DNA from 4 places in the Pantoea sp. Ae19-2 genome. Region 1 is predicted to be linked to each of the others. Evidence: predicted binding sites of a transcription regulator. Region 1 holds the regulator's gene; each other region holds the start of a gene.
What was found. Region 1 encodes LexA, which represses DNA repair genes until DNA is damaged. Its sites were predicted from a motif close to TNCTGTATGTACATACAGNA; they were not measured.
Positions count from the first base shown of each region.

Region 2: the regulator LexA is predicted to act here: its motif matches at 2,452-2,471, upstream of umuD (translesion error-prone DNA polymerase V autoproteolytic subunit).
Region 3: the regulator LexA is predicted to act here: its motif matches at 2,796-2,815, upstream of AAIE03_RS20940 (YebG family protein).
Region 4: the regulator LexA is predicted to act here: its motif matches at 2,584-2,603, upstream of dinG (ATP-dependent DNA helicase DinG).

Region 1 covers NZ_JBCHWE010000001.1:3,638,318-3,642,530, forward strand. The annotation lists gene AAIE03_RS16735 (CsbD family protein) at 1-153, opposite strand, end outside; gene dinF (MATE family efflux transporter DinF) at 325-1,647, opposite strand; gene lexA (transcriptional repressor LexA) at 1,758-2,372, opposite strand; gene AAIE03_RS16750 (diacylglycerol kinase) at 2,479-2,847, opposite strand; gene plsB (glycerol-3-phosphate 1-O-acyltransferase PlsB) at 2,976-4,213, shown strand, end outside.
Region 2 covers NZ_JBCHWE010000001.1:1,911,170-1,915,382, forward strand. The annotation lists gene hchA (glyoxalase III HchA) at 1-598, opposite strand, end outside; gene umuC (translesion error-prone DNA polymerase V subunit UmuC) at 747-2,009, opposite strand; gene umuD (translesion error-prone DNA polymerase V autoproteolytic subunit) at 2,012-2,431, opposite strand; gene AAIE03_RS08795 (helix-turn-helix transcriptional regulator) at 3,322-3,600, shown strand; gene AAIE03_RS08800 (LysR family transcriptional regulator) at 3,745-4,213, opposite strand, start outside.
Region 3 covers NZ_JBCHWE010000002.1:58,255-62,467, reverse strand. The annotation lists gene AAIE03_RS20950 (methyl-accepting chemotaxis protein) at 1-1,622, opposite strand, end outside; gene AAIE03_RS20945 (cupin domain-containing protein) at 1,782-2,120, shown strand; gene AAIE03_RS20940 (YebG family protein) at 2,454-2,780, opposite strand; gene AAIE03_RS20935 (SIR2 family protein) at 2,917-3,711, opposite strand; gene AAIE03_RS20930 (non-canonical purine NTP pyrophosphatase) at 3,708-4,213, opposite strand, start outside.
Region 4 covers NZ_JBCHWE010000001.1:2,479,988-2,484,200, reverse strand. The annotation lists gene AAIE03_RS11495 (ABC transporter permease) at 1-280, shown strand, start outside; gene AAIE03_RS11490 (YohO family small membrane protein) at 261-368, opposite strand; gene AAIE03_RS11485 (MerR family transcriptional regulator) at 453-1,187, opposite strand; gene AAIE03_RS11480 (helix-turn-helix domain-containing protein) at 1,337-1,900, shown strand; gene AAIE03_RS11475 (GNAT family N-acetyltransferase) at 1,897-2,427, shown strand; gene dinG (ATP-dependent DNA helicase DinG) at 2,629-4,213, shown strand, end outside.

The DNA.
Region 1 (4,213 bases):
TTTTGCGTAGCCGTAACGTTCCTGGATTTTACCGACCAGCTGATCGCGTTTACCTTCAATGACTTGCATGTCATCATCGGTCAGCTTGCCCCATTTCTCTTTCATTTTTCCTTTGAACTGTTTCCAGTTACCACTCGCTTCGTCTTTATTCATTGCAGACCTCCACGTTATCCTTCGGTTTCGCATTATCTTGCAGTTAAGCAAAATCACGATATAAAGCGCTGGTCATCAGCGCCATTCAAAGTTAATTGTAGTAGGTAATCTCAGGATTGCCGGAAAAAATGAAAATATTATGTATCCTGCGTCATAATTCCGGCTGAGCGGTCAGGCATTGAACCAGGTGCCATTACGCCAGTGCTTACGCCAGACCAGCCACAAGGATAAGCCGCGCAGGGCCAGGAAAACGGCGATAGCCAGCCACAAACCATGGTTGCCCAGCCAAGGCAGTGTCGTGAGCGTCAGGAAGTAACCCAGCGCAGCCACTGCCATGCTGTTACGCATTTCTCTGCCCCGCGTTGCGCCAATAAACATGCCATCCAGTAGATAGCACCAGACGCCGATCAGCGGTAACACCATCTGCCAAATCAGAAAACTATCGGCCGCCTCTTGCAGTGCACGAATAGAAGTCAGCAAAGTCACGATCTGATAGCCAAAAAAAGCATAGGCCAGCGAGAAAAACAGCGCCACTAACAGGGCCTGGCGACAGGCAGACAACCATACCTGCTGCAGTCGGCTACCGTCTTTTGCCCCGTGTGCTTCGCCAGCAAAGGCCTCGACGGCATAGGCAAAGCCGTCCAGGGCATAAGCGGTAAAAGTGATAAACATCAGAAGGATAGCATTTACCGCTACCACATCCGGGCCAATACGGGCACCCAGTACGGTCAGCGAGGCAAAGCAGAGCTGCAAGAGCAATGAGCGCAGTAAGATATCGCGGTTAAGGCGAAGAAGGCGGTGAATATCGCCACGCCAGCTGCGGGCGAGCATATCAAACCTGATACCACGGAGCCTTAATACGCGCCACACCATTGCCATACCGACCAGCAACGTCGCGTATTCTGCCAGCGCGGTGGCGGTGGCAGCACCGGCCACGCCCCAGTGCAGGCCCAGAACCAACCAAAGATCTAACAGGATATTGATGACATTCCCCACCACCAGCAGGATGACGGGTGCCCGGGCATACTGAACGCCCAGCAGCCAGCCCAGGATTACCAGGTTAGCCAGCGTTGCGGGCGCGCTGAGCCAGCGAATATGAATAAACAGGGCAGCCTGTTCCAGCACCGACGGATCCCCACCGACAAAGCGGGTCGCCAATGCGGTGACGGGATAGCGGAGGAAGATAAACAGGATGCCGACCACCAGGGCGATGATCAGTGGCTGTGTCAGCGCACGCGCCAGCGCGGTCTTATCGCCCGCACCGAATGCCTGTGCCGTTAAGCCCGTAGTGCTCATGCGTAGAAAAAGCAGCAACATGAAGACAAAGCTGGTGACGGTCGTGCCTACGGCGACGCCGCCCAGATAGATCGGACTGTCGAGATGGCCAATAACGGCCGTATCGACCAAGCCGAGCAAAGGAACCGTAATATTTGACAGGATCATGGGCAGCGCTAACCGCCACAGTTTTTTATCGGTAGCCGTCAGAAAGCGCATTCGTGAATCCGTGCGATGAACCGCCGGGGTTTCAGGTCAACCCACAGCGGAAAAGTAAGGACAAGCAGGGGAATAGTAAGATTGACGAAAGCCGACAATCTTAACCGGTTTTACAGCCACTCACCGTTACGCACAATGCCCACGGCCAGACCTTCAACGGTCAGTGACTGGGCACGGGTGTCAACAACGATAGGCTCGAAATCATTGTTTTCAGGTAAGAGATGCACCACAGAACCCTGCTTTTTCCAGCGTTTTACCGTGACTTCGTCATCGATGCGCGCCACCACAACCTGACCATTGCGCACGTCCTGCGTTTTGTGTACGGCCAGCAGATCGCCATCCATGATGCCGATGTCTTTCATTGACATACCGCTTACGCGCAGCAGGAAATCCGCTGAAGGCTTGAACATGTCGGGATCCACTTTGTAATGCGTTTCAATGTGTTCCTGGGCCAGTAATGGCTCACCGGCGGCAACACGACCGATCAGCGGCAGGCCCTCTGATGGCTCTTCTTCCATTAACAAACGGATACCGCGGGACGCACCAGAGACAATTTCAATCACGCCTTTACGCGCCAGTGCTTTCAGGTGTTCTTCGGCCGCATTGGGCGAACGAAAACCGAGTTGTGCAGCAATTTCTGCACGCGTTGGCGGCATGCCTGTTTGATTAATGTGGTCGCGAATCAAGTCGTAGACCTGTTGCTGCCTGCTGGTTAATGCTTTCATCCCGCCCCCTGGTTGTTTATACAGTCGCTGTGAGTATATACAGGTATTGGTGAAATGGAAACCAAAACTCAGGTCAAAATCAGTTATTTGAGCCGAGATGGAACGCTTATCGCAAATGCGACCAAAGCAGCGTTCCCCAGACAAAAAGGGCCAGTAATATTGCGATAAAAACGGCAGCGGATCCCATGTCTTTTGCCCGCCCGGCAAGCGGATGACGCTCTTGGCCTGTGCGGTCTACCACGGCTTCTATCGCGCTGTTCAGGACTTCGACAATAATCACCAGCACGACAGAACCAATCATCAGGATGCGCGAAACAGTATCGACATCCAGCCAGCAGGCCAGGATAATCGCCACCACTGCGGCAACCGCTTCCTGACGAAAAGCGGCTTCGTGCTGCCAGGCAGCACGCAGACCTTGCCATGAATAGCCGGCCGCTTTCACAATACGGTTAAGGCCGGTGGCATTATTTGTCATAATAAAGGAACTCTTTTCAAAGGATTGACGTCAATATTGGGCAGCGCACAATTGTCGCTGTCACAGATTTTTGCTGCGCTTTCTGATAAGCTTGCGCCGCTTTGCTAACAAGAGGCTTCATATTGTCTATGTCAGGTTGGCGTATACTTTTTTATAAATTACTGAATTTACCCCTTTCGTTTCTGGTAAAGAGTAAGGCCATTCCGGCCGATCCCGTATCCGAACATGGGCTGGATCCTACCCGGCCTATTATGTATGTCCTGCCTTATGATTCAAAGGCCGATCTCCTCACTTTGCGTGCGCAGTGCATCCGGCACGATCTGCCCGATCCGCTCTCACCACTGGAGATTGACGGGGCCCTGTTGCCGCGCCATGTCTTTATTCACGACGGTCCGCGCGTGTTCCCCTATTTCGTGCCCAGCGTCGAGTCGGTAAAAATCTTCCACGAATATCTTGATCTGCACCGCAGTAATCCTGAGCTTGATATTCAGATGTTACCGGTTTCAGTTATGTTTGGTCGTGCACCTGGCCGGGAAGTGCAGGGTGAAGACAATCCACCGCATTTGCGCTTGCTTAACGGCGTACAAAAATTCTTTGCCGTGCTCTGGCATGGACGTGACAGTTTTGTGCGCTTCTCACCGACCGTCTCTCTGCGTCGTATGGCGACTGAGCACGGCACGGATAAATCCATCGCCCAGAAACTGGCCCGGGTTGCCCGTATCCACTTTGCCCGTCAGCGTCTGGCGGCTGTTGGCCCGCGCCTTCCCGCGCGCCAGGATTTGTTCAACCGCCTGCTGCAATCGAAGGCGATTGAAAAAGCGGTAGAAGACGAAGCACGCAGTAAAAAGATTTCCCATGAGAAAGCGCAGCAGAACGCCATCGAGATGATGGAAGAGATTGCCGCCAACTTCTCCTATGAAGCCATTCGCGTGACGGACCGGGTAATGGGCTGGCTCTGGAGCCGCCTCTATCAGGGTATCAATGTGAACGGCGGTGAGCGCGTGCGTCAGTTGGCGCAGGACGGACACGAGATCGTTTATGTGCCCTGCCACCGCAGCCACATGGATTACCTGCTGCTGTCTTACGTGCTGTATCACCAGGGGCTGGTACCGCCGCACATCGCCGCCGGTATTAACCTGAATTTCTGGCCTGCCGGGCCGATTTTCCGCCGTCTGGGTGCCTTCTTTATTCGCCGTACCTTTAAGGGCAACAAGCTCTACTCCACCGTTTTCCGCGAATATCTGGGCGAGCTTTTTACCCGCGGCTATTCCGTCGAGTACTTCGTTGAAGGCGGCCGTTCACGTACTGGCCGACTGCTGGATCCTAAAACCGGGACGTTATCCATGACGCTGCAGGCCATGTTGCG
Region 2 (4,213 bases), 1.7 Mb from region 1:
GCGGGTTTTCCCCTTTACCCAGCGCAAGAAACGCTGCCGGGCCATGGCATAGCGATATCAGATGACGATCGTTTGCCAGCGTCCAGCGAATCGCCTCTGCGACCGCCTCACTTTCTGGCAGCCCAATCAACGCACCGTGCCCCCCCGGAATAAACACACCGGCATAGTCTGAATGAGGCGTAAGTGATGCCACCACGTCGCTTAGCGTTAAAGGTGAACGGAACAGCGCCAGGCAATGGTTGTAAAATCCGACCACCACCTCATCCTGTTGGGGCATTGCCCAGTGTTCAAACTTCACCATCTGTCCGGACAGCGTGGCCACGTCAAACTGAAAGCCGGCCTGATACAGGTGGTACAGCGGCAGCAGGGTTTCAATGGGATGATTCCCGGTTGAAAACAGCGTGTCGTTATCCAGCGGCAGATAGCGCTCGTCAGCGCAGATGACCAGAATTTTTTTGTGCCCTGAGTACGGTTGCGCGTATTCAGCATCGCTCAGATCGGATTTAGGGCTGGTGAACTGGTCAAGAGAATAGGCTGACGGGAAAAACGCGTTATGTTCAGCCTGATCGGCCACTGGAGATTTACTGAGTTCTGACATGACAATGCTCTCCTTAAGGGCGAATGAATACCTGTTTCATCCTAGACCAGAAAGCCTGGTTTACGCAGAGCGGCAGCACAAAACGGACCCTTTATGAGAGCATTCCGTCTTATGACCGCGCCTGAAACCGATGTCACGACGGCCGCCGTCACTTCACCACGGGCAAATCGCTCAGGCGGGTGGTGTAAGCCGGCGACAGCATCTCGCGCTTCATGGCCCAGCGTTTTTCCGTCCCCTGCCCGGCAAACCACATCTTTCCTTTGCCCTCTTTGTGAATCAAATCGATCACCTGCATCAGATCGTTACGGCCGGGGTTAACCGATCGTTCGTCGAACAGATCCAGCTGCGTTACGCCATGGTCGAAAAAATCACTCAGGACAATGCCGGCCTTGATATAGCGATGCCCTTCTATCCAGATATAGTCGAGCATCTCGGTCGCCACCCGGATGATGTCGCGCGTATCGTGAGACGGCGTCAGGAGTTGCCCCGTGGCCTGATTACCGTAAAAATTTTCGCCGGGCGCGTGTGGACTGGTGCGCAAAAACACACCGATTTGTCTGCAGTACTGTTTTTCTTTGCGAAGTTTTTCGGCCGCACGTTCGGCGTAGGTGCAGACGGCCTGCCGCACCTGCGTATAGTCTGACAGGCGACTGCTGAAGGAGCGTGAGCACATAATCTGTTGTTTGGTGGGTTCGAGCGCCTCCAGATCCTGACAGGGTTCGCCGCGCAACTCTCTTACGGTGCGCTCCAGCACCACGCTGAAATTTTTACGAATCAGGCTGGTGCTCTGGCAGGCTAAATCATCTGCCGTTTTAATCCCCATTTCCTCAAGTCGCTGGCTGAGCCGTCTGCCAACGCCCCATATATCGGCGACCGGCACAAGTGAAAGCAACTTTTTCTGTCGATCTCTGTTGGACAAATCCAGAACACCGCCTGTCTTACTCCACTTTTTTGCGGCATGGTTAGCCAGCTTTGCCAGCGTCTTGGTGGGGGCAATGCCGACGCACACATTGAGATGAACTTCTTTTTTTATTCGGGTTTTGATCTCGCGGCCGAAGGTGTCGAGCGACATACAGTGACTGACGCCCGTCAGATCCAGAAAGGCTTCGTCAATGGAATAAATCTCTACCGAGGGCGCCATTTCCTCCAGCAGCGTCATCACTCTGGTACTCATATCCGCATAAAGGGCGTAGTTGGAACTAAAAACCTGCACGTTGTGACGGGCAATAATCTCCCGCATTTTGAAAAAGGGCACGGCCATCGTAATGCCCAGGGCTTTTGCCTCCGCATTGCGTGCAATCACACAGCCATCGTTGTTAGATAACACAATAATGGGCTTTCCTTTGAGATCGGGCCGAAACACCGTTTCACAGGAGGCATAAAAGTTGTTCACGTCCACCAGCGCAAACATGATTAATAAACCGACTTGATCACATAGGTCACCACACCAAACACTTCCAGCGCATCCTCCGTGCTAATCGCAATCGGTTTAAACTGCCGGTTCATCGGCATCAGTTGCAGACAGGGCTGAAGCTGAAGACGCTTAACGGTAAATTCCCCCTCGACAGAGGCGACCACGATATCGCCATGCGAGGCTCTTAGCGCGCTGTCCACCACCAGCATATCGCCGTCATTAATGCCTGCGCCGGTCATCGACTCTCCACTTACCCGTACAAAGTAGGTCGAACTGGGGTGCTGAACGATCAGCTTGTTCAAATCAATACGTTGCTCTACGTAGTCCTGAGCCGGCGATGGAAAACCACATGGCACCCGCTCCATAAACAGCGGCAACGCGAGTAACGCACTGACGTTTGCTGGCCTGATAAGCTCCACATTTACCTCCCTTCCAAAATAACTGTATATAATTACAGTAATCGCGATCAACGGGTTTGATCAAGTGAAATGGCAAGGGTTTATATGAAGCGGTTGATGTGGATACAGATTTTTTTGCAGCCGCGCCGGGCAGGTTTTACGCAACTGTTCAGCAATCCTGCATTCAGGTCATTCTTTCACCTGCGGCTTTCTCTGCGCCTTAACCTGTTTTGTTCGTGGCGCGCTTTTTGTCTGACGCCGTGGCTGCGTCATGTTCACGACCCTGAAACGGTTACACGCACGGTATTTCAGTGGGCCGTTCACCTGCATGTTTCCCGTTAATTAACGCGCTTTTCTGTTTGGTCCCGATGAACGGCAGCGTAAACATCGACAGCATTTGTATTCTGGCGCTGACTGATTTAATTTTCTGCCAATAATAAACTGCAAATAATGATTGTCGTTATGCCTTATATTAATACCGACGTATCGCTATTCAGATAGCGATTTGATGAAAGACACAACATGAAAGACACAAGGCGCCGCCTGTTGCGTTAACCTCCGGCCGTTTTTATTCTTCTTCCCGGCCTGATGCCAGGACAGGGTATTTATCCCCGCACGCACAGCACACCGTTCGATAAAGCGGAATCACAGAAACCAGGCCCGTCAGTGATAAGCCGTTTCAGCTGGCCCCCGGCGGGGCGCGCCCGATATCGCGGTGCGGTAAGAGATGCTTTTCCTGACTGCTTCTGATCATGCCTGCGTAGATCAGATCTGATGAAGACATATAAACACCTGATTTAACTGTTAATATAATTATTAAGATAAGTAAAGAATACGTGAAGTGTTCTCACCGCCGCCCAGCGCTATGATGCGCCCTGACCTGACAGCCTTATAAGGGAAAGGAGCACAGCATGGAATTAAAAAACCGTCACGGAAAAAAAGTATCTTTAACAACCGATGAAATTTCATTAACGTGGTTTTTTATGACGGGAATGGAAATGAATAAAATAGCAGACTGGATGGCGCTTCCCGTGCACGCTGCATATTATATTAAGCAACGTGTCATGAAAAAACTTGGCGTGAAAAATAACAGTGAGTTTATCATCTGGTTTCTTAATTACCGGGAAACCAGCGAAAATGAAAAAGCGGCGCAGAGCATTCCTGAACGCAGAGTGGGCATAATAAAATGAATCCCTGTTTTTTACGCCTGTGACGAAGGGGCCAGTGAAAAAACCGCTGGCGGCTCACAGGCCGCCTTGCTCTCTTAATCCGGTTAACGCGGGTTACCTCGACCCGAGTAATGTTATTCACAACAGGCTGTCCGGCTTATCCGGCTATTCGCCTTCGCCTGTTGCCCGCCGCCCTATCCATTCACGGAATATTTCCATCGATGGCGTCATCTTCTTTGAACGGAGCCAGGTTAGCCAGTAGCTGCCGACATCAATCTCTAGCGCAAAAGGACGGGCCAGCGTACCGGCATCCAGTTCACGCTGGAACATGCACGCCGGCACCAGCGCAACGCCGCCCGTATGAAACGCGGCCTCAATCATCAGACGTGACGAGTCAAATACCGGGCCGGTGATCCTGGGCGGTGTGATCCCCGCTGCCGTAAACCAGCTGTCCCACTCATCAGCCCGGTAGGAACGTAACAGATTTTCCCGTAACAGGCAGGCGGGTTGTTGCAGGCGGCGGGCAACGTCGGGGCGACAAAGCACCGTAAGCGGAGCCGTAAACAGCCGTTCATTCTGCGTGGCGGGCCAGGCGCCAGAGCCAAACCGAATCGCATAGTCCACGCCCTCGCCC
Region 3 (4,213 bases), on a different contig from region 1:
ACCGCGCCCGCACTTCGCTGCGCAAGATTACGCACCTCAGAGGCCACGACAGCAAAGCCTCGTCCCTGCTCGCCAGCGCGCGCCGCCTCAACCGCAGCGTTAAGGGCCAGAATATTCGTCTGGAAGGCGATGCTGTTGATCATCGTAGTAATGTCACCAATTTTCTTCGAGCTGTCATCAATCTGTGACATGGTCTGCACCACCTGCCCAACCAGCGCTTCGCCCCGGCTGGCGATTGAGGTGGCATTTTCGGTCAGATTCGTGGCCTGTTGAGCATTATCGGCATTCAGGCGAACCGTTGCGCTGATTTGCTCCATGCTGGCTGCAGTCTCCTCCAGCGCAGCCGCCTGCTGTTCGGTACGCGATGCCAGATCGAGGTTACCACTGGCAATCTCGCTAGCCCCTTCTCGCACCGACGCGCTGGCATCTTTGATTTGGCCCACAATAGATTGCAGCTGGCTTTGCATGGTATGCAGCGCATAAAACAGGCTGCTGTTGTCGCCCGGTGCAACGTGAAAGCGGTTACTGAGCTTACCTTCCGCAACCGCCAGCGCTATTTTGGCTGCCTCTGCAGGCTCGCCGCCGAGCGGACGCATGACTTTGCGATTGAACAAGAGCCCCAGTACCGCGCCGACCAACAGGATGCTTACCAGCATCAGTCCGATAGCCCAGTAGAGTTGGCGATTCGCCGCAGCCATCACCTGGCTGACCGGTGCGACAATTCCAACGTACCAGGGCTTATCGCTATTGCCTACCGTGACCGGATACCAGGTATACATGGCTTTTTCGCCCAGCACCGGGTCGTCATGTTCCACAATTTGCTGGGTGAAATTGTCTTTTTCCCCCTTCCACGCTTTGCCCGCCTCATCTTTATCTGGCGAGGAAACGACTTTGCCTGTGTTAGAGAGCAACAGGGCATAACCGGTGTCCTGCCAGGGTTTTATCTGGTTAACTTTCTTTTGTAGTGAGGCAAGGGAGATATCGGAAGTCACCACGCCGTAAAGTTTACCCTGATCGATAATGGGTGAGGCTACAGAGGTCAATAACGTTGGTATACCATTGTAGGCATAACTGTAGGGCTCAATCAGCGTATCTTTTCTTGTCTGCTGGGGAACCAGATAATAATCACCCTGACCCGGCGTTAAAAAGGACAGTAACGGATGCATGGCGTAATTACCGGCCTGATCGCGGTCAACAAACCAGGCATAACGGCCCTGTGGCGGCTGTCCGCTCTGACCTGCAAATTCAGCATCACGACCATCAAACGCGTTGGGTTCAAAAATCACAGACATCGAGAGATAATCAGGATTGGCTCTGAGTGAATATTCCATGATTCTGTCAGCGACTTTACGATCGTTAATGCCCGCTTTGGGCAGAGCAATCAGACTTTGGCCTAAGCTGTGCGCCATATTAAGGGCATAACTCAGCTCTTGTTGAATTTGCAGCCCGCGACTTTGAGCGATCTGCTGCAGATAATGTTCGGCCAGCGTTTTTTGTTCTTTTGCCGACTGCCAGCTCAGAACACCAATCGTCACGGTAAACCCAAGCGTAATCGTCAGGCCGCCCGCAAGAAGCATCTGCGTGCGGGTACTCATGGTTTTTTTAATGGGTTGAGTGGTCATATTGATTCCCCTGGAATACACCGGCTAAATTGACCACCCTGTCAGATACACTCTTTCATGTCCCTGGAATAACTATCGGCGCGCCAGAATTTAACTTTAATAAGATGAGTCAAAGCCAGAATCGGCTCACATTATCCGTTGCGGGCAAAAAGAGGATTTATGATTTCGAAAGACAACGCAGAACATTATGTTTGGGGAAATAACTGTGATGGTTGGCATCTGCTGAAACGCCAGGATTTAAGCATTATTCATGAACATATGCCGCCTGCGACTGCTGAAACCCGACACTTTCACGTTCAGTCTCGCCAGTTCTTTTTTGTTTTAGAGGGAGAGCTGACGATGGAAATTGAGGGCATCGTGCATCTCCTTCAGGCGCAGCAAGGCATTGAGATCTCACCGGGTGCGAAACATCAGGCACGTAACGACGGAAATGACAGTGTCACTTTTTTAGTTATTTCCCATCCGACGACCCGAGGCGATCGGACCGATCTGACCTGAACATGGCCATAATAATACGCAGGAATCCGTTACTGATCTGAATAGTATTGATATGAAACAATACATAGACGGGGATTAAATGGCAGTCTGTGCCCTCTTCTAACCAGGCATAACTGAACCGGGAACCCATTCATGCTAAACAAATCAGGCTGGTTTCATGGTTATGTACTTTGCATGACGTGCATGGCCAGATACCTTCATCACTATGCTTTTGCCGTGACGCATTTGATTCGCTGAGAAGGATCAAAAGACCCACGCTGAGTCGGTCATTGACGGATAAAAGACAGGAAACGAGAGTGGTTATGCCGGAAGCAGGCTTCCGGCATAACCCAGTCAGGCGGCTTTGACGGCGCGGACTTTCTTGTCACTTTGCGGCGCATGATCAGCATCCGTCGCTTCAGGGGCGCTACCGCCTGAGGTTGACTGAGGCAATTTACTGGTGCGAAGAATGTGCTGCACGGCGTCTTTTTGTTCTGCCAGCAACAGGCCGAGTGTTTCAGCCTGAGATTCATCCATCTCCGCCTGATGAGTCAGCAACCAGTCGGTGAACGCTTCCGCCATATCCAGCATTTTGTCGTAGGCATCAGCCTCTTTTTTGTTGGCAAATGTCATCTTCTCTTCACCTTTTCTGACCACTACAAATTTTGTCTCAACAGCCATAGTTTTGCCCTCAGGTACTGTGTATTTATACAGCATACCACAGTAATCCGCATTTTCCAGAGAAGAATCACCACGCCCGATAAACCTGAAATGCGGTTCAGATTTTACAACGACGTGGTCAGCCCCGCCCCGCGCATCACGCCAGAAGCGCTTGCATAAAATCGGCCAGGGCTTTTCGAGGATCGTCTTCTTCAGAGACGATCATTTCAATGCCCCACTGACCCAGCACTTCTTTTGCCACCGGGTTATTGCGGTTAGTGAAAAGGTACGACTTGGGGCGCGCAGTGGCCAGGCCCGTGCGCCCCCACATTTTGGTCAGGCGATAAAACAGCAGACGAATATTAAAGTCACTGATGCTGTAGCCCACGAACAACACCGAATTCCCCATGACATCATGGGTCAGTTTGATATCCAGCGGCGAATCAAAATAGAGGCGCTCAAAGTAACTGCTTTCATCTAAAACGATGGAGGTATCATCATCAAAGTCGCCGTGCAGTTTAATGATGTGGCGCTTGTCTTCAGTTAATGACACCAGATCGGCCGCATTCGCGACTTTTGAGTAAGGCACACCGTGCGCCTCATGTGCCGCTTCCAGCCAGCGGTCATAATTGGTGGTATAGATACGCGAAAAGTTGCCCTGCGTGATCATGGTGTGAATTTCAGAGCTACGAACATCAATATCCGGCCGATGCCATTCGCGATCCATCCAGCTTCTCAACGGCCCTAGCGATCCTTTTTTTTGCTTATAGTATTCGGCCAGGGAAAGGTGCGTACCATAGGTATTAAAAATTTTGGGATCGTACCCCAGCTCGTTGGCCAGATGGGCAATGAGCTCATGCCATTCTGGCAGGCCAAGATTGCGGGACAGGCCTGCACCGGCAAAGAGTATCAGCTTACCGGAGTCATAAGCCCGCTTCAGTTCAGGTTTCATGCCACGCCTCGTGCTGTTTTTAAGAAGGACGCGAAGCGGTCCAGTGCAATGCGACGGTTTGAGATTTCATTTTTCTTGTCGCCCATCTCAGCGAAGGTTTGATCGTAGCCTTCAGGAATAAACACGCAGTCCCACTGAAAACCACGCGGGCCCGCCGGTTTTGAGGCAATAGTGCCACGTAATTCGCCGTAAAACTGATACATTTTGCGCCCGTCACAATAGCCCAGTACGGTTTTGGCCGTGACACCCTGGCTATCGAGGCCATTAACGAGGGAGGCAAAACGATCGGCATCCAGCCGGTTCCAGAATATGCGCGTCAGCCCCGCAGGCAGGCCATTCAGCCCATCGAGATAAAGTCCGGTATGCTCAACGAAGAGAGGACGCCCAATAATTGAGAAGGCTTTTGTGAGTTTGTCCCGCACCAAATCCAGCTCATTCTCTGTTTGAATTTCTTCAATACGACGAGCGATCGGCAAGACTTCGACGCCCACTGGCTCCAGGA
Region 4 (4,213 bases), 1.2 Mb from region 1:
CGGCATGAGTGGCTGGCAGCGTTTGTGGCAGGTTGAGCTTGCGCTGGCGGCACCGGTGATCATTGCCGGGATACGTAACTCCGTCATCATCAATATCGGCACGGCGGCCATCGCCTCTACCGTCGGGGCAAAGAGCCTGGGATCGCCCATCATCATCGGCCTGAGCGGCTTTAATACCGCCTATGTCATACAAGGCGCGTTGCTGGTCGGGCTGTTAGCGATCGTCAGCGATCGCCTGTTTGAACGGCTGCAGCGCCGTCTTAGCGTGAATGAACGATAAGTGAATAGCCAACCAGCATAAGTCCACTGGTGCCGCCGATAGCCATAATGGCAAACAGCGTGGCAAAAAATGTTTTTTTCCAGTTCATAACTAACCTGAGGGTGTTTACGTCAAGGCGGGGATAATAGCGCGCGCAAGGCAGCAGTCATAGTGCCGAGCGTGCGTTTTTATTTCAGTGTGCGTCGTGCAAACGTACAGAGAATCCCTGTTCTTGCCAGTGTGCCAGCTGTTCCTGCTGACGGCGCGTCAGTCTTTTACCGGTAAAAACAAACATATTTAGCCCCGGAAATAACTCGGGCCGGGGAACATCAAGCGGTTCGGCAAGGACGTCGATGCGCCAGCCGTGCTGCGACAGTCGCCATCCTTCCAGCCAGATGCGCGTGCGATCTTCAATGCCCCAGCCAATAATCAGCGCTTCTTTACCGGCTTTTTTGCGACTGCTTGCCAGACAAAAAGCCACGTAGTCGATCAGGATGCCATCCAGCAGGCTGCACATTGTCCGTGCTGTATTCTGATCCAGGCTGAGTTTCTGCCTTATGGGCATAAAAACGTGATCGATCAAGGCATCAACCGCATGTTCGCGACCAATTAAAGCGATCTTGTTGCGTAGCTTAGCCGGTCTTACATGGCGCAGTATGCTGATGAGTTCGTCCTGCATGGCGGTCCAGCCATCGTTGGAATCAACATCTCCACCTTCCAGTAGTGCTTTGACCTTGCCTACTGGTACTCCACTTTCAATCCAGCGCATGATTTCCTGGATACGCTGAACATCTTCTTCATCGAACTGTCGATGACCGCCTTCGGTACGTTGTGGTTTCAATAATCCATAACGTCGTTGCCAGGCGCGTAAGGTAACCGGATTTATGCCACAGCGTTCGGCGACATCGCCGATACTGTATAAGGTCATATTTACCTCTTTAAACTGACCTGAGTTAAAACACCATAACGAAGCCTGTTAAGTTGTACAACCAATTTTTAGATGTACAACTTGACGGCTGCGCTTAATTGTTGTTCTATCTCAATTATGAGATTTATTTTTCATAAGTGAGATGAAACATGTCTTTTGATAATACGGAGCAACGCTTAGCAGCCCGCCTTGCAGAATTACGGATGAAGCAGGGTTGGTCACTTGATGAACTCTCAACCGCCACCGGCATTAGCCGGCCCACATTATCGCGTATTGAGCGTGCTGAAACCAGCCCAACGGCTGCCCTGCTTAATCGTTTGTGTGTGGCTTACAGTCTGACCATGTCGCGCCTGCTGAGTGAAGTGGAAGCGGAAAGCGATCTCCTGATCCCTCGCGAGCGCCAGCCGATCTGGAACGACGAAGCCAGTGGATTTAGCCGCCGCAATGTCTCACCGCCCGCCCATAATTTCCGCTGTGAGCTGATCGAAGGCACACTGCGGCCCGGCGCGCGCGTCGAATACGACGCGCCACCGCTACAGGGCATGGAACAACATATCTGGATGCAACAGGGACAGCTGACGATAACCATGGGCGCGCAGAGCTGGACCTTAGCACCCGGTGACAGCCTGCGTTTTCATCTTAGCGGCGCGTCCGCTTTTCAGGCACATCTCACTGAAGGTGCCCGCTACTTACTGGTGGTCTGCAAATCATGATGACGTATCAACAACTCAGCGCCGCTGAGGCACAGCAGGTTTTACCCGAACTGGCCCAGGTCTTACAGGCCTGTGTGGCCGAGGGTGCCAGCATCGGTTTTATCGATCCTGAAAACATCAGCGTGATGACCCTTTTTTGGCAAAATCAGCTTGCCGCGCTGGAAAAAGGCCAGAGTGAACTGCTGGTTGCCCGCCAGCATGGCCGGGTGGTGGGCACCGTGATGCTCAATGACAGCGCCATGCCCAATGGAAGCCATCGGGCCGAAGTCAGTAAGCTGCTCGTGCATCCGCAGGCGCGGCGGCAGGGGATAGCGCGCAGGTTAATGCAGCAGGCAGAACAGCGGGCGCATCAGAAGGGAAAACGCCTGCTGGTGCTGGACACCCGATCCGGGGACGTGGCCAGCGATCTTTATCGCGCGCTGCACTGGCAGGTTGCGGGTGAGATTCCCGCCTATGCGCAGTCTATTGAGGGAAAACTGGACGCGACCACAGTGATGTTTAAGGTGCTGGATTCGCACGGCGGCTGAAGTACAGGCCTTCGGGCCGCCGCCTTATCCCTGCGCAACACGCAACACGCAACAACGCGCCACGGCGGCTGTGGCCTGCTGTTGACCCTAAAGCACGAGCAGGCCTTTTCTGAAGCCAGCACGAAAAAACAGACCCGAAAGCTGACGTCACTGCGATACTGTGTAAAAATACAGGCCATCGAGTAAAGTGGTAATCTTAACATGGCCCTGACAGCAGCATTAAAAAGCCAGATCGCACAGTGGTATAAAGCGCTGCAGCAACAGGTGCCAGACTTTATTCCCCGTCCTGCCCAGCGGCAGATGATCGCGGAAGTCGCGAAATGTCTGTCGGGTGATGACGGGCGCCACCTGGCTGTCGAAGCGCCGACTGGCGTGGGTAAAACCCTTTCGTATCTTATTCCGGGCATCGCCGTCAGCCGCGCGGAAGAGAAGCGGCTGGTGATCAGCACGGCCAACGTCGCCTTGCAGGATCAGATCTTCAGCAAAGATTTGCCGTTGCTTAAAAAAATCATTCCGGATCTCACCTTTACTGCGGCCTTTGGCCGCGGGCGCTATGTGTGTCCGCGCAATCTGGCCGCGCTGGTCGCAGACGATAATCAGCAGGCCGATTTGCTGTTCTACCTGGATGACGAAGCGGTCAGCAGCACCAAAGAAGAGCAGATTCAGTGCGGACGGCTGCAAAAGTCACTGGATCGCTACCAGTGGGACGGCCTGCGCGATCACAGCGAGGAGAACGTCAGCGACAGCCTGTGGCAGCGTCTGTCTACTGACAAAGCCAGTTGCCTTGGCGTGCATTGCCGCTGGTATCGCGAATGTCCGTTTTTCGTTGCCCGGCGGGAAATCGAGCAGGTCGATGTGGTGGTGGCCAACCACGCGCTGGTGATGGCGGCCATGGAAAACGAATCGGTGCTGCCCCCGGCCAAAAATCTGATGCTGGTGCTGGATGAAGGGCATCACCTGCCTGAAGTGGCGCGTGATGCCCTGGAGATGAGCGCCGATATCACGCCCGGCTGGACCAGCCTGCAGCTCGATCTGTTTGTGAAGCTGGTGGAGGCGATTATGAGCCAGATGCGGCCCAAATCACCCCCGCCGCTGGCTAATCCCGAACGTCTTAAAGCCCACTGTGATGAACTGCGCGAACGCCTTGCCACCATAAGTGAGGCATTAAGTCCATTGCTTCCGCCGCACAATCAGCCCGGCGAGTTTCGTTTCGTGTTGGGCACCTTACCCGACGAGCTGCTGGCGCTGTGCGCCCGGCTGTTCAAGCTGAGCGACGGGCTACGTGGGCTCAGCGAAGGGTTGATTAACGCCTTGAGTGAACAAACCGGAAGCGTCGATCTCGTGCGTCTGCACCGCAATTTATTGCAGCTCAACCGCCACTTTGGCTGGTTTGAATCAGTCAGCAAGCTGTGGCGACTGGCTGCGATGGAAAAAGCCTCTGGTGCGCCCGTTTCAAAATGGATAACCCGTGAACTGCGCGACGGTCAGGCACACCTGTTCTTCCACTGCGCGGGAATTCGCGTCTGCGATCAGCTGGAAAAAATGCTGTGGCGCAAGATTCCTCACGTTGTCGTGACCTCCGCGACCTTGCGCTCATTGAACAGCTTTAGCCGCCTGCAGGAAATGTCGGGGTTGAATGAAAAGGCGGGCGACCGTTTTGTGGCACTGGCGTCGCCGTTCAGCCACGTCGATCAGGGCAAGCTGGTGATCCCGCAGATGCGCTACGAACCGTTGATGGCGAATGAGGCTGAGCACATCGCGGAGATGGCGGCCTTTTTCCGCCAGC